3 regions of the Streptomyces sp. NPDC001513 genome follow, and region 1 is predicted to be linked to each of the others. Evidence: riboswitches for the same ligand, from Rfam matches in the RefSeq annotation. Region 1 holds a riboswitch; each other region holds the start of a gene.
The links. A riboswitch is a leader RNA that binds a small molecule or an ion and turns the genes downstream of it on or off. The one in region 1 is predicted to bind thiamine pyrophosphate.

Region 1 (5,252 bases):
GGCCGTTCGAGCTTCCTTGCAGGGCATGACCCGGATCCCTACCGTCGGCTCGTGAAAGCAAAAGTCTGCCTGAACATGATCGTCAAGAACGAGGCTCCGGTGATCCGGAGGTGCCTCGAATCGGTGCGTCCGCTGATCGACACGTGGGTGATCGTGGACACCGGCTCGACCGACGGCACCCAGGACGTCATCCGGGAATTCCTCGGCGATCTGCCCGGCGTCCTGCACGAGCGGCCCTGGCGGGGATTCGACGGCAGCCGCGGCGAGGCGATCGAGCTCGCCCGCTCCTGTGCGGACTACCTGCTGTTCATCGACGCCGACGACGTGATGCGGGTCCGGCCCGGGTTCCGGATGCCGGACCTCACCCTCGACGCGTACCGCCTCGCCGTGCACCACGAGCCCGTCGTCCACTGGCGGCCCGCCCTCGTCTCCACCCGATTGCCGTGGACATACGTCGGCGTACTCCACGAGTACCTCGATTGCGAAGCCCGGTACAGCCAGGGAGTGCTCGACGGCCTCGACATCCTCGTCGTCGGCGGCGGGGCGCGCCTGCGGGAAGGCGGCGAGCGGGAGAAGTACCTGCACGACGCGGGGATCCTCGAACAAGGGCTGGCCGAGGAACCGGACAATGCCCGCTACGCGTTCTATCTGGCGCAGAGCTGGCGCGACGCGGGAGAAGCGGAGAAGTCCCTCGCCGCCTACGACCTCCGCGCGGGCATGGCCGGATTCGCCGAGGAAGCCTTCTGCGCCCGGCTCTACGCGGCGCGGCTCGCGGCCCGCCTCGGGAGACCTGCGGCCGAGGTGACGGACCGCTACCTGCGCGCCCACGAGAGCCGGCCCTCGCGGGCCGAGCCGCTCGGCGATCTGGCCCGCATCTGCCGCAACGACGGCCGCTGGCCCCTGGCGTACATGTTCGCCCGGCAGGCCGTACGGATCCCCCGCCCCGACGACGTCCTGTTCGTCGAGTTCGACTGGCACGAGTGGCGCGCCCTCGACGAACTCGCCGTGGCCGCCTACTGGGTCGGCGAGTACCAGGAGTCGCTGGACTGCTGCGAACGGCTCCTCGCGGGCGACGCCCTCCCCGACGAGCACCGGGACCGGGTCCTCGCCAACCTCGGTTTCGCCCGGCGCAAGGTGGACCCGTACCTCGTGGTCGCCTGAAACGGCAGGCGCCGCCCCGGCCCGACAGGCCTTGGAGCGGCGCCCTCCGGTCGTACGTCGCGTCAGTCGGCCAGCGGCAGGTAGACGCGGTTGCCCGAGGCCGCGAACTCGGCGGACTTCTCCGCCATGCCCGCCTGGATCTCGTCGGCCTTCAGGTCACCGCCGTGCTCGCGGCGGATGTCCTGCGAGATCTTCATCGAGCAGAACTTCGGACCGCACATGGAGCAGAAGTGCGCGGTCTTGGCCGGCTCGGCGGGCAGCGTCTCGTCGTGGAACTCACGGGCCGTGACCGGGTCGAGGGCCAGGTTGAACTGGTCCTCCCAGCGGAACTCGAACCGCGCGTCCGACAGCGCGTCGTCCCACTCCTGGGCGCCGGGGTGCCCCTTGGCCAGGTCGGCGGCGTGCGCCGCGATCTTGTACGTGATGACGCCGGTCTTCACGTCGTCGCGGTTGGGCAGGCCCAGGTGCTCCTTGGGCGTGACGTAGCAGAGCATCGCGGTGCCCCACCAGGCGATCATCGCGGCGCCGATGCCCGAGGTGATGTGGTCGTACGCGGGAGCGACGTCCGTGGTCAGCGGGCCGAGCGTGTAGAACGGCGCCTCCTCGCAGATCTCCTGCTGGAGGTCGATGTTCTCCTTGATCTTGTGCATCGGGACGTGGCCCGGGCCCTCGATCATCGTCTGGACGTTGTGCCGCTTGGCGATCGTGTTGAGCTCGCCCAGCGTCTTCAGCTCGGCGAACTGGGCCGCGTCGTTGGCGTCCGCGATGGAGCCGGGGCGCAGGCCGTCGCCCAGCGAGTACGTGACGTCGTACGTCGCGAGGATCTCGCAGAGCTCCTCGAAGTTCGTGTAGAGGAAGTTCTCCTTGTGGTGCGCGAGGCACCACGCGGCCATGATCGAGCCGCCGCGCGAGACGATGCCGGTCTTGCGGCGGGCGGTCAGCGGCACGTAGGGCAGCAGCACGCCGGCGTGGACCGTCATGTAGTCGACGCCCTGCTCGGCCTGCTCGATGACCGTGTCCTTGTAGATCTCCCAGGTCAGGTCCTCGGCGCGGCCGTCGACCTTCTCCAGCGCCTGGTAGAGCGGCACGGTGCCGATCGGGACGGGGGAGTTGCGCAGCACCCACTCGCGGGTGGTGTGGATGTTGCGGCCCGTCGAGAGGTCCATGACCGTGTCGGCGCCCCACTTGGTCGCCCAGGTCATCTTGTCGACCTCCTCCTCGATGGAGGAGGTGACCGCGGAGTTGCCGATGTTGGCGTTGACCTTCACCAGGAACCGCTTGCCGATGATCATCGGCTCGATCTCGGGGTGGTTCACGTTCGCGGGAAGCACCGCGCGACCTGCGGCGATCTCCTCGCGGACGACCTCGGGGGAGACGTTCTCGCGGATCGCGACGTACTCCATCTCCGGGGTGATCTCGCCCCGGCGGGCGTACGCGAGCTGCGTGACGGCGGCGCCGCCACGGCCCCGGCGGGGCTGGCGCGGGCGGCCCGGGAAGACCGCGTCGAGGTTCTTGAGGCCACCGCGCGGCGAGGTGTGCTTGATGCCGTCGTCCTCGGGGCGCACGGGACGGCCCGCGTACTCCTCGGTGTCGCCGCGGCCGATGATCCAGTTCTCGCGCAGCGGGGCGAGGCCCCGGCGGACGTCGGTCTCGATCTGCGGGTCGGTGTACGGACCGGACGTGTCGTAGAGCGTCACGTCCTTGCCGTTGGTGAGGTGGACCTGGCGGACCGGCACCCGGATGTCGGGGCGGGAGCCCGCGACGTAGCCCTTGTGCCAGCCGGGCTGGCGCTCGGTCTGGCCGTCGGCGTCCTGGCTGACGGCAGGCGTGCGTGCGTCCTGAATGGTCATGAGACCTATCTCCCTACGCCGGCATTACCCGGTAACAGGTTCGGCGGTCGACGCAGCCTCCTCCCGTACGCATCCGTGATGCGCGTACGGTGATCAGCGTCCTCTCAGCCCGGTGCTCCGAGCTCCCGCGTTGTGCAAAGGTGCCCCCACGCTAGCGTCATCCATGGCGTGCTGAACAGTGGGCCCCCTCATCTCTTGCGATGATCTGCTGGTGACGCCCTCGCCGCAGCCCCCCACCGAGCCCACAGAGCCCCACGGCCACAACGGCCACGAGCACCACGGCTCCGGGCACTCCGCAGAGCACTCGTCCGGGCCGTCCGCCGGTCACTCCGGCGGTCACTCCGGCGGCCATGCCCACAGCCACGGCCACGGTCCGGCGGCCCCCGTCTCGAAGCACCTGCGCAAGGTCATCGCGGCCGTACTGATCCCCTTCGCCACCGCCGTCTTCATCGGCATGGTGGTGCTCTGGCCGGGCGGCGCCCCCTCCCACGAGCGCACGGGGGTGGGCTTCGACCGCCAGACCCAGCAGGGCAAGGTCGTCTCCCTCGAACAGGTCGACTGCAAGTCCGTGAACGCCGCGCAGGTACCGCCGACCGCCGACCCCACCACGCCCGAGGGCCGCGAGGCCCAGGCGGCGCAGACCGGCGAGTGCAAGAAGGCCACCATCGAGGTCGGCACCGGCCCGGACAAGGGCCGCACCTTCGTGGAGATCGTCCAGCCGGGTGCGCCACGGCAGTTGACGGACGGCCAGGAGGTGGTCGTGGCGTACGCGCCGGACGCGCCCCAGGACCTCCAATACTCCGTGATCGACGTGAACCGCAAGATCCCCCTGGCGGTGCTGGCCGGCATCTTCGCGGTTTCGGTCGTCCTCGTCGGGCGGATGCGCGGCCTGTTCGCCCTGATCGCGCTGATCGTCAGCTTCGGCGTGCTGACCCTCTTCATCCTCCCGGCCATCCTGCAGGGTTCGAACCCGCTCGTGGTCGCGGTGATCGGGGCGAGCGCCATCATGCTGATCGCGCTCTACATGTGCCACGGCCTGACCGCCCGCACCTCGGTCGCCGTCCTCGGCACCCTCGCCTCGCTGCTGCTGATCGGCCTGCTGGGCTCGGTGTTCATCGACTGGGCGTCCCTCACCGGCAACACGGACGACAACACCGGGCTGATCCACGGGCTCTACCCGGACATCGACATGAGCGGTCTGCTGCTCGCAAGCGTGATCATCGGATCGCTGGGCGTGCTCGACGATGTGACGGTCACCCAGACCTCGGCGGTCTGGGAACTGCACGCGGCGGACCCCTCGATGGGGCCGCGCGGCCTGTACCGGGCGGCGATCCGGATCGGCCGCGACCACATCGCCTCGGTGGTCAACACCCTGGTGCTGGCCTACGCGGGTGCCGCGCTGCCGCTGCTCCTGCTGTTCTCCATCGCGAACAGCAGCATGGGGTCGGTGGCGAACAGCGAGCTGGTCGCGGTGGAGATCGTACGGACCCTCGTGGGCTCGATCGGACTGGTGGCCTCGGTCCCCGTGACGACGGCGCTGGCCTCGCTGGTGGTTTCCGCCGACCGGCCGGGATCCCCGGACGTCGCGCCGGCCTCGGGACCGGTCCGCGGCGGCCGGGGCCGGCGGCGCAAGCGCTGAGGGTCGGGCGTCAGCCGGCGTTCTGCTCGTTCTGCTTCGACTCGGCCAGGATCTTGCCGAGCGCCTCGTCGAGGTTCTCCTCGAAGTCGCCCAGGTTGCGCTCCTGTCCGAGCGGTACGAGCCGGTCGGTGCGGTCGAGGAACGCGACGAGCGGCGCCGCGCTGGCGCGGAACAGGGCCCTGTCGCCGCCGACCTGCAGCCGGATGTGGACGTCGGACAGGTCTTCCGGAGTGGTGGGGGCGATGTGCACATCGCCGTCACCGCACGGCTTGTTGATGCCGTCGAGGAGGAGCTCCCGGCCGAACGCCCAGGTCACGGGCGCGTCTCCGGGAAGGTGGAAGGTCAGCCGGACCGCGTAGGGATCACGGGCGTCGTACCGGAGTTCCACCGGAATCCTGAACGAGAGCTCCTCGGAAACGAGGAAACTCATCATGACCTCTGCCTGTACCGACTCGCGCATTGCCTACCCCGCTGTAGTGGAAGTGGCCAGGAATGATCCCCCAGGCTCCTCTTGACAAGAGTGGTGGAAGCGCTAGCAGATCACAAGGAGTGAGTTTTCAGATACTGATAGAGAACGAGAGGGTGCTCAACAGCGCGCCTAC
Region 2 (5,252 bases), on a different contig from region 1:
TGCCATCACGCCCATCAACCAGCTCGCGTCCTTCTCGGTGCCCGAGCCGCGCATGGCGATCGTGACCCCGTTCGACAAGAGCGCCCTGCGCAACATCGAGCAGGCCATCCGCGACTCCGACCTCGGTGTCAACCCGAGCAACGACGGCAGCATCATCCGGGTGACCTTCCCCGAGCTGACGCAGGACCGCCGCAAGGAGTACATCAAGGTCGCCCGCACCAAGGCCGAGGACTCCAAGGTCTCCATCCGCGCCGTGCGCCGCAAGGCCAAGGACGCCCTCGACAAGCTCGTCAAGGACAAGGAAGCCGGCGAGGACGAGGTCCGTCGCGCGGAGAAGGAGCTCGACGACACCACCGCGAAGTACGTCGCGCAGGTGGACGAGCTCCTCAAGCACAAGGAAGCCGAGCTCCTCGAAGTCTGATGAACGACACTTCCTGGCAGCCGGAGCCGGTTCCGGCGGGTCCCGCATACGATGCGCAGGTGGGCCCGCACACTCGGCCCATGCCCATCGTGCCCGATGCCGCCGGCCGTGACTTCGACGACCGGGAAGCACGCGATCGGGGGGCCGCCCTGGACGGCGGCCCCCTCTTCCGCGCCGATACGCCGCCGCAGGAGCCCATGCCCAGCCCCCCGCCTCCGCATGCCCCGCAGCCGCAGGACGCCTCGCCGCCGCCCAAGAAGCGCGCGGGCCGGGACCTGCGTGCCGCCATAGGGGTCGGCGTCGGTCTCGGCGCGGTGATCTTCGCCTCGCTGCTCATCGTCAAGGCCGTCTTCGTCGGCGTCATCGTCGTCGCGGTCGTCGTGGGCCTGTGGGAGCTGACCTCCCGGCTGCAGGAGAAGAAGGACATCAAGGCCCCGCTGGTCCCGCTCGCGGTCGGCGGCGCGGCCATGGTCATCGCCGGGTACGTCCGGGGGGCCGAGGGCGCCTGGGTCGCCATGGCCCTGACCGTGCTGGCGGTCCTGGTGTGGCGGATGACCGAACCGCCCGAGGACTACCTCAAGGACGTCACGGCGGGCGCCTTCGCGGCGTTCTACGTGCCCTTCCTCGCCACCTTCGTCGCGATGCTGCTCACCGCCGACGACGGCCCCGAGCGCGTGATCACCTTCCTGCTCCTGACCGTGGTCAGCGACACCGGCGCCTACGCGGTCGGCTGGCGCTTCGGGAAGACCAAGCTCGCGCCGCGCATCAGCCCCGGAAAGACCCGCGAGGGACTCTTCGGCGCGGTGGCCTTCGCGATGGCGGCCGGCGCGCTGTGCATGGAGTTCCTGATCGAGGGCGGCGCCTGGTGGCAGGGCCTCCTGCTCGGCCTCGCGGTCGCGGTCAGCGCCACACTGGGCGACCTGGGCGAGTCCATGATCAAGCGGGACCTGGGCATCAAGGACATGGGCACCCTGCTGCCGGGCCATGGCGGCATCATGGACCGGCTCGATTCGCTGCTGCCGACCGCTCCCGTGGTGTGGCTGCTGCTCGCCGCCTTCGTCGGCACCGGCTGAGACAGGGCTCGGGTTATCCTGGAGGGCGCGCCGCGTGTACGCGGCGCGCCCTTTCCGTCTCGCGGCCGAGCCGCAGACCGGCCCTGCATGCGCGGGGTGACCCCCACCTCGTCGTACTGAGGAGTACCGCATGGCCCCCCGTCCTGTCCCGGGTGAGCTCACTTTTGTCGCCCCCCGCGGAGCGAAGCGGCCGCCCCGGCACCTCGCCGACATGACCCCGGCCGAGCGCCGTGAGGCGGTCGCCGCGATCGGCGAGAAGCCGTTCCGGGCCAAGCAGCTCTCCCAGCACTACTTCGCGCGCTACGCGCACGACCCGGCCGAGTGGACCGACATCCCGGCGGCTTCGCGGGAGAAGCTCCAGCAGGAGCTGCTGCCGGACCTGATGAACGTCATCCGGCACATCTCGTGCGACGACGACACCACCCGCAAGACCCTGTGGAAGCTGCACGACGGCACGCTCGTCGAGTCCGTGCTGATGCGCTACCCCGACCGGGTCACCATGTGCATCTCCTCGCAGGCCGGCTGCGGCATGAACTGCCCGTTCTGCGCCACCGGCCAGGCGGGCCTCGACCGCAACCTCTCCACCGCCGAGATCGTGCACCAGATCGTCGACGGCATGCGCGCGCTGCGCGACGGCGAGGTCCCCGGCGGCCCGGCGCGGCTGTCGAACATCGTCTTCATGGGCATGGGCGAGCCGCTCGCCAACTACAACCGCGTGGTCGGTGCCATCCGCCGGCTCACCGACCCCGAGCCCGACGGCCTCGGCCTGTCGCAGCGGGGCATCACCGTGTCCACCGTCGGCCTGGTCCCGGCCATGCTGCGGTTCGCCGACGAGGGCTTCAAGTGCCGTCTCGCCGTCTCGCTGCACGCGCCCGACGACGAGCTGCGCGACACGCTGGTCCCCGTGAACACCCGCTGGAACGTCCGCGAGGTGCTCGGCGCGGCCTGGGAGTACGCGGAGAAGTCCGGCCGCCGGATCTCCATCGAGTACGCCCTGATCCGCGACATCAACGACCAGGCCTGGCGTGGCGACCTGCTGGGCAAGCTGCTCAAGGGCAAGCGCGTCCACGTCAACCTGATCCCGCTGAACCCCACGCCCGGCTCGAAGTGGACCGCCTCGCGGCCCGAGGACGAGAAGGCCTTCGTGGAGGCCATCGCCCGCCACGGCGTGCCCGTGACCGTGCGTGACACCCGCGGCCAGGAGATCGACGGCGCGTGCGGCCAGCTCGCGGCCTCGGAGCGCTAGGTTCCGGTCAGCGGAGGTCATATTCGGCCACGGGGTACCCTGTGGCCGAACCAATTTCATATTCCGACAGGGGAGCGCCACAGCGCTGAGAGTGCGGTATCCGTCATCCGCAGACCCTCTGAACCTCGCCCCGGTCATTCGGGGTAGGAAGTTCGGTCACCACTCAAGCTGTTGCGCCCTGCCCGGCGTCCGCTCCCACAGAGCGCCGGACAGGGCCGCGTCTTCTCCTGGACATCCCAGGAGGAATTCACCAGTGAGCACCACCAAGAAGATCGCGGGCGCCGCGCTCGCGGCCGCGCTGGGCGTCACCACGCTGAGCGCATGCGGCGGCTCCGACGACAAGTCCGCGGGCACGACCGACAAGACCGTCACGCTCGTCTCCCACGACTCCTTCAACGTGACCGACACGGTCCTCAAGGAGTTCGAGCAGCAGAGCGGCTACACCGTCAAGGTGCTGAAGTCCGGCGACGCCGGCGCCGCCCTGAACCAGGAGATCCTCACCAAGGGCTCCCCGCGCGGCGACGTGTTCTTCGGCGTCGACAACACCCTGCTCTCGCGCGCCCTCGACAACGGCATCTTCACGCCGTACGAGGCCAAGGGCCTGGACGCGGTCAAGCCCGAGTACGTGCTCGACAAGGAGCACCGGGTCACCCCCATCGACTCCGGCGACATCTGCGTCAACTACGACAAGGCCTACTTCGCCGACAAGAAGATCGCCCCGCCGCAGACGCTGGACGACCTGGTCAAGCCCGAGTACAAGGACCTGCTGGTCACCGAGAACGCCGCGACCTCCTCGCCCGGCCTCGGCTTCCTGCTCGCCTCCGTCGGCAAGTACGGCGAGGACGGCTGGAAGGACTACTGGAGCAAGCTCAAGGCCAACGGCGTCGAGGTCGTCGACGGCTGGGAGCAGGCCTACAACGAGCGGTTCTCCGGCTCCGCGGGCGGCAAGAAGGCCAAGGGCGACCGCCCGCTGGTCGTCTCCTACGCCTCCAGCCCGCCGGTCGAGGTGCTGTACGGCGAGCCGCAGCCGGCCGAGGCCCCCACGGGCGTCGCCACCGGCACCTGCTTCCGCCAGGTCGAGTTCGCCGGCCTGCTCAAGGGCGCGAAGAACGAGGCGGGCGGCAAGGCCCTCGTGGACTTCCTGATCAGCAAGAAGTTCCAGGAGGACATGCCGCTCCAGATGTTCGTGAACCCGGTGACGAAGGACGCTTCCCTGCCGGAGCTGTTCACCAAGCACGGAGTGGTGGTCGAGAAGCCGGAGAACGTGGCTCCCGAGACCATCGCCAAGAACCGTGAGCAGTGGGTCAAGGCATGGACCTCGCTCGTCGTGAAGTAAGCGGTACCAAGGGGTCGGGCGCGGCGTCGGGGGGCGCCGCGCCGGGCCCCGGCCCCCGCGAGGGCGGCCGGGCGACCGCCGTCCGGCTCGCCCTGATGGCCGTGCCCCTGGCCTTCTTCGGGCTGTTCTTCGCCTACCCGGTCGCCGCGATCGTCGGCCGCGGCCTCAAGACCGACGAGGGCTGGCAGTTCGGCCGGATCGGCGAGGTGCTGAGCCGGCCCGACATCGCCGACGTGCTGTGGTTCACCACCTGGCAGGCGCTCGCCTCCACCGCGCTCACGCTGCTGATCGCACTCCCCGGCGCGTACGTCTTCGCGCGCTTCGAGTTCCCCGGCAAGCAGCTGCTGCGGGCCGTGGTCACCGTTCCCTTCGTACTGCCGACCGTGGTCGTCGGCACCGCCTTCCTCGCCCTGCTGGGGCGCGGCGGGCTGATGGACGAAACGATGGGGGTCCGGCTCGACACCACCGTCTGGGCGATCCTCCTCGCGCACGTCTTCTTCAACTACGCGGTCGTCGTCCGCACGGTCGGCGGGCTGTGGGCCCAGCTGGACCCGCGCCAGGAGGAGGCCGCCCGGGTGCTGGGCGCCGGCCGGTTCGCCGCCTGGCGGCGCGTGACCCTGCCCGCGCTGGTTCCGTCGGTGGCCGCCGCCTCGCTGATGGTCTTCCTGTTCACCTTCAGCTCCTTCGGCGTCGTACTGATCCTGGGCGGGCCCGCGTACTCCACCCTGGAGGTGGAGGTCTACCGGCAGACCGCGCAGCTCCTGGACCTGCCGACGGCCGCCGTGCTGACGATGGTGCAGTTCGCGGCGATCGGCGGGATCCTCGCCGTGCACGCCCGGACCGTGCGCCGACGGGAGACCGCACTGCGGCTGGTGGACCCGGGCCGGACCACGCACCGGCCGCGCGGCTGGGCGCAGCGCACGCTGCTGGGCGCGGTGCTGCTGACCGTGGCGCTGCTGATCGTGCTCCCGCTGGGCGTGCTGGTCGAGCGGTCCTTCGACGCCCCCGGCGGATACGGCCTCGGCTTCTACCGCGCGCTCCAGGACGCGGGCGCCGGCGGCGGAACCTTCCTGGTGCCGCCGCTGGAGGCGATCGGGAACTCCCTGCGGTACGCGCTCGCCGCCACCGCGATCGCCCTGTTCATCGGGGGACTCGCGGCCGCCGCGCTGACCCGGC
Region 3 (5,252 bases), on a different contig from region 1:
CGGGAACGGGGGGCGGCCGCTCAGGCCCGCTGGTGCAGGCCCAGGTTCTCGTAGATTTCGAGAGTCGCCGTGGAATTGTTCAGCGTGATGAAGTGCAGTCCCGGGACACCCTCGGACAGCAGCCGCGCGCAGAACTCCGTGGCGAACTCGATGCCAATGGAGCGTACAGCGGCCGGATCGTCCTTGACGGCGAGCATGCGCTCTTTCACATGCGCGGGGAAGACCGCGTTGCTGAGTTGGGGCAGCCGGTCGAGCTGCTTGATCGCCACAACAGGCATGACCTCGGGGATGATCGGGGTCTCGCAGCCCGCCTTCTCGGCGCTGTCGCGCAGCCGCAGATAATTCTCCGGATCGAAGAACATCTGGGTGATCGCATAGTCGGCGCCCGCGCGGCACTTGTCCACGAAGTGCCGGATGTCCGTGTCCCAGTCCGTCGAACGCGGGTGCATCTCGGGGAAGGCCGCGACGCCGACGCAGAAGTCGCCGGACTCCTTGACGAGGCGGACCAGGTCGGCGGCGTAGTGCACGCCCTCGGGGTGTGCCACCCACTCGCCCATCGGGTCGCCCGGCGGGTCTCCGCGCACGACGAGCATGTTCCGGATCCCGGCGTCGGCGAACTGCCCGATGACGTTGCGCAGCTCGGCGACCGAGTGGTCCACGGCGGTGAGGTGCGCGACGGGCGTCAGGGTGGTGTCCGCGGCGATCTCCTGGGTGGCCTTCACCGTGCCGCCGCGCGTGGAGCCGCCGGCTCCGTAGGTCACGGAGACGAAGCTGGGGGATACCGCCTCGACCCGGCGCAGGGCGTTCCAGAGGTTGCGTTCGCCCTTCTCCGTCTTCGGGGCCCAGAACTCGAAGGAGTACGAGCGCCCGGACGCGAGGAGGTCGCGGACCGTGTGTGCACGATCCGACCAGGTGGAAGCGGTACCAGAGGCCATGTGGGCAGGTTAGACGCGGCCGGCCGGTCACCGAAGCGCTGTCCGCCTTTTGGACACGTTTTTGGACACCTGGAGGGCGGGGTCTGGTCAAGCGGGGGTACGAGGCGCTAGGCCCTCGTCCTGCACCCTCCGCTCGCCCTGTGTCCGGGCGGACAGGACTCAGCCGAGCCGGGCCCGGACGCGCTTGGCGAGCTCCGCGGCGGCCGCACCGGGGTCGGTGGCCTCGGTGAGGGCGCGGACGACCACGACGCGGGTGGCGCCGGCGTCCAGCACCTCGTCCAGGTTCGTGCTGTCGATGCCGCCGATGGCGAACCAGGGGCGGTCCTGCTCCAGCGAGGCCGCGTACCGGACCAGCCCCAGGCCGGGGGCGTGGCGGCCGGGCTTGGTGGGCGTGGGCCAGCAGGGGCCGGTGCAGAAGTAGTCCACGCCGGGCTCGGCGACGGCCGCGTCGACCTCGTCCTCGGCATGGCAGGAACGGCCGATCAGCACCCCCTCGCCGAGGATGGCGCGGGCCGCGGGGACGGGGATGTCGCCCTGGCCGAGGTGCAGGACGTCGGAGCCGATGGCGTGGGCGACGTCGGCGCGGTCGTTCACGGCGAGGAGCTTGCCGTGGCGGCGTGCGGCCTCGGCGAACACGCGGAGGTGTTCGAGTTCCTCCCCCGCCTCCATGCCCTTGTCCCGGAGCTGGACGATGTCCACGCCTCCGGCCAGGACGGCGTCGAGGAACTCGGGGAGGTCACCCTGCCGCTTGCGGGCGTCCGTGCAGAGGTAGAGCCGGGCGTCGGACAGCTGCATGGGTGAACCCCCCGTGGTGGAGGCGGTGTACGGGCGCGGCGCCCGTACACCGCGGTGGAGCGAGCTGCGGATCAGGTCAGAGGGCGAGCGCCTGAGCGCGGCGCTTCACCTCCGTGCCGCGATTCTCGCTCAGCGCCTGCACGGGCGTGCCGGGCAGGGTCGGATCCTCGGTGAAGAGCCACTCCAGGATCTCCTCGTCGGTGAAGCGGTCGTCGCGCAGCACGGTCAGCAAGCCGACCAGGCCCTTGACGACCTTGTCACCGTCGATGAAGGGAGCCGGTACCTGCAGGGCGCGGTTCTCGCCCCGGCGTACGGCGATGAGCTGCCCTTCCTTCACCATCTGGCGGACCCGCGTCACCTCGACGTTCAGCATCTCCGCGATGTCGGGGAGGTGCAGCCACGAGGGGACAAGGGCATCGATCTTTGCGTCAATCTGGGTCACGGAGACAAGCCTGCCATCTCGGCTCCGCCGCCGGTACCTGGGCAGCCCCGTACGGGTCGCCGCCCGCTCCGGGGCTCCGCCCCGGACCCCGGTGCGGGCGGAGCCCCGGAGCCGTCAGGCGGTGGCCGACTTCAAGGGCGTGGCGGGGTCCGCGACCTTGGACGGGTCCAGGGGCACCGCCGCCTCGATGAGCTTCCGGCCCTGGGCCACGTCCCGGGGGCGGCCCACCGCCAGGACCGCGACCAGGGCGCCGGCCCGCAGCCAGCACACCGACCAGGCCGCTCCGGCCGGGTCGCCGCGCCAGAGGAGGGTGTCGGCCCCGCCGTGGTGCCCGGCGTACTGCACGAAGCGCCCGAACTGCTCCGACCAGAAGTACGGCACCGGGTCGTAGACCTCGCCCGCCGCCCCGGCCGCCCCGGCTCCGGCCAGGATGTTCGCCGCGACCGTCCGCGGCCCCTGGAGCGCGTTGTCCCAGTGGTGGACGAGCAGCCGCTTCCCGTACCGCCCGGACGGGAAGGAGGCGCAGTCGCCGACGGCGTACACCCCGGGCAGGGAGGTACGCAGGTGGGCGTCGGCGGTGACCGAGCCGTCGGGGCCCCGTTCCACCCCGGTCCCGGCCAGCCATCCGGTGGCGGGCCGGGCGCCGATGCCCACGACGACCGCGCCGGCCGGCAGGGTCCGCCCGTCCGCGAGCAGGACCCGCCCCTCCTCGATCCCGGCCACCTTCGCGCCGGTGATCAGCTCGGCGCCGGCCTCCCCGTACCAGCGGGCCATCGGCTCGGCGACCTCGGCGGGCAGCGCCCCCGCCAGCACCCGGTCCGCCGCCTCGACCACGGTCACCGCGCAGCCCGCCTCACGGGCCGCGGTGGCGAACTCGGCGCCGATCCAGCCCGCCCCGACGACCACCGTCGAGGGCGCCGCCGCCAGGACCGGGCGCAGCCGTGCCGCGTCGTCCAGGGTGCGCAGCAGGTGGACGCCGGGGACGCCCTCGGTGCCGGGCAGGGTCAGCGGCTCGGCGCCGGTCGCCAGCACGAGGACCCCGTACGGGACCGGGCCGGCCTCGGTGTCCAGCTCGCGGTCGGCGGCCCGCAGTCCGGTGACCTCGGTGCCGAGCCGCAGCTCGATGCCGAGCCCCTCGAAGTCCACGTCGAAGGCGGAGTCCTCGGCCTTGCCGAGCAGGACCGCCTTGGACAGCGGGGGGCGGTCGTAGGGCTGGTGGGGTTCGGCTCCCAGCAGGGTCAGGGGGCCGTCGAAGCCCTGCTCGCGCAGGGCGACCGCGGTCTGCACCCCGGCCATTCCGGCGCCGACGATCACGACGCCGCGCTGATTGTGTTCCGTCTGCTCGCTCACCCGGCCACCCTAGTCATCTGACGCTCCGTCAGGAATAGGTGCCGCCTTACCGGCCGTCCACGGCCGGGTTAGTCTGGCCACCGTACCTATCGCGGGAGTCCGGCGCACCGGGCTGAGAGGGAGGCTGGCCGGCCTCCGACCGTACGAACCTGATCCGGGTCATGCCGGCGAAGGGAGGGGCTGGACGCCCATGCACTCATCCCGAACATCTCGGAAGGGATCCGACGTCCTCGTCATCGGGGGCGGGATCATCGGCCTGGTCACCGCCTGGCGGGCCGCGGCGCGCGGACTGCGCACCGTACTCGCCGACCCGGCGCCCGGCGGCGGCGCCGCCCAGGTCGCGGCCGGCATGCTCGCCCCCGTCACCGAACTGCACTACGGCGAGGAAGCTCTGCTGGGCCTCGGCCTCGCCTCCGCCGCCCGCTATCCCGAGTTCGCCGCCGAGCTCGCCGACGCGAGCGGCGGCATCGACATCGGCTTCCGCACCTGCGGCACCCTCGCCGTCGCCCTCGACGCCGACGACCGCCTCCACCTGCGGGAACTGCACGCGCTCCAGCGCCGCTGCGGCCTGGAGTCCGAGTGGCTCACCGGCCGCGAGTGCCGCCGCCTGGAGCCCATGCTCGCCCCGGGCGTACGCGGCGGCCTGCGCGTGGACGGCGACCACCAGGTCGACCCGCGCCGGCTCGCGGCCGCCCTGCTCGCCGCCTGCGAGCGGGCCGGCGTGATCATCCACCGGGCTGCGGTGGAACGGCTGCTGGTCACCGCCGACCGGGCGGCCGGTGCCGCGCTCGACGACGGTACGGAGCTGCGCGCCGGCCAGGTGGTGCTGGCGGCGGGCTCGCTCAGCGGCCGGCTGGCGGGCGTACCGGCGGAGGTGGTGCCTCCCGTACGGCCGGTCAAGGGACAGGTCCTGCGGCTGTCGGTGCCCCCGGCCTACGCGCCGTTCCTCTCCCGGACCGTCCGGGCGGTCGTCCGCGGCAGCCACGTCTACCTGGTGCCGCGCGAGAACGGCGAGCTCGTCGTCGGCGCCACCAGCGAGGAACTCGGCTGGGACACCACGGTCACCGCGGGCGGGGTCTACGAACTCCTGCGCGACGCCCACGAACTGGTTCCCGGCATCACCGAACTCCCCCTCACCGAGACCCGGGCGGGGCTGCGCCCCGGCTCGCCCGACAACGCCCCGCTGCTCGGCCCGACCGACCTGCCGGGCCTGCACCTGGCCACCGGGCACTACCGCAACGGGGTGCTGCTGACCCCGCTCACCGGTGAGGTGCTCGCCGAGCTGCTGGCCACCGGCGAACTTCCGGAGATCGCGCGCCCCTTCAGCCCCCGCCGGTTCTCCGCCGCACGTCAGGAGTCGTACGCATGAGCCTCCCCGTATCCGTCTCCGTCAACGGCGAGCCGCGCGAGCTCGCGGCCGGCACCACGCTCGACACGGTGGTCGCCACCCTGACCGCGGCCCCCTCCGGCGTCGCCGCGGCCCTCAACGAGACCGTGGTCCCGCGCGGGCAGTGGCCGGCCACGCCGGTGGGCGACGGCGACCGGGTCGAAATCCTCACCGCGGTCCAGGGGGGCTGAGCGGCATGGCCGACGACCTCCTCACCCTGGGCGGCCGGACCTTCTCCTCCCGCCTGATCATGGGCACGGGCGGGGCCCCGAGCCTGGACGTGCTGGAACGCTCCCTGGTCGCGTCCGGCACCGAACTCACCACGGTCGCGATGCGGCGCCTC

Region 2: it holds a riboswitch for thiamine pyrophosphate, as region 1 does, so the genes downstream of both, ACFYZ4_RS19030 (thiamine ABC transporter substrate-binding protein) here and thiC (phosphomethylpyrimidine synthase ThiC) in region 1, are expected to answer to the same signal.
Region 3: it holds a riboswitch for thiamine pyrophosphate, as region 1 does, so the genes downstream of both, thiO (glycine oxidase ThiO) here and thiC (phosphomethylpyrimidine synthase ThiC) in region 1, are expected to answer to the same signal.

What each region holds. Positions count from the first base shown of each region.
Region 1 covers NZ_JBIAVU010000011.1:138,126-143,377, reverse strand. The annotation lists gene ACFYZ4_RS24920 (glycosyltransferase) at 52-1,161, shown strand; gene thiC (phosphomethylpyrimidine synthase ThiC) at 1,224-3,011, opposite strand; TPP riboswitch at 3,005-3,150, opposite strand; gene ACFYZ4_RS24910 (YibE/F family protein) at 3,223-4,650, shown strand; gene ACFYZ4_RS24905 (SsgA family sporulation/cell division regulator) at 4,661-5,110, opposite strand; gene ACFYZ4_RS24900 (IclR family transcriptional regulator) at 5,208-5,252, opposite strand, start outside.
Region 2 covers NZ_JBIAVU010000008.1:107,543-112,794, reverse strand. The annotation lists gene frr (ribosome recycling factor) at 1-421, shown strand, start outside; gene ACFYZ4_RS19040 (phosphatidate cytidylyltransferase) at 421-1,494, shown strand; gene rlmN (23S rRNA (adenine(2503)-C(2))-methyltransferase RlmN) at 1,625-2,740, shown strand; TPP riboswitch at 2,799-2,908, shown strand; gene ACFYZ4_RS19030 (thiamine ABC transporter substrate-binding protein) at 2,994-4,076, shown strand; gene ACFYZ4_RS19025 (ABC transporter permease) at 4,172-5,252, shown strand, end outside.
Region 3 covers NZ_JBIAVU010000003.1:202,139-207,390, reverse strand. The annotation lists gene metF (methylenetetrahydrofolate reductase [NAD(P)H]) at 21-935, opposite strand; gene thiE (thiamine phosphate synthase) at 1,095-1,730, opposite strand; gene ACFYZ4_RS07470 (Rv2175c family DNA-binding protein) at 1,807-2,172, opposite strand; gene ACFYZ4_RS07465 (FAD-dependent oxidoreductase) at 2,287-3,522, opposite strand; TPP riboswitch at 3,604-3,715, shown strand; gene thiO (glycine oxidase ThiO) at 3,713-4,891, shown strand; gene thiS (sulfur carrier protein ThiS) at 4,888-5,100, shown strand; gene ACFYZ4_RS07450 (thiazole synthase) at 5,106-5,252, shown strand, end outside.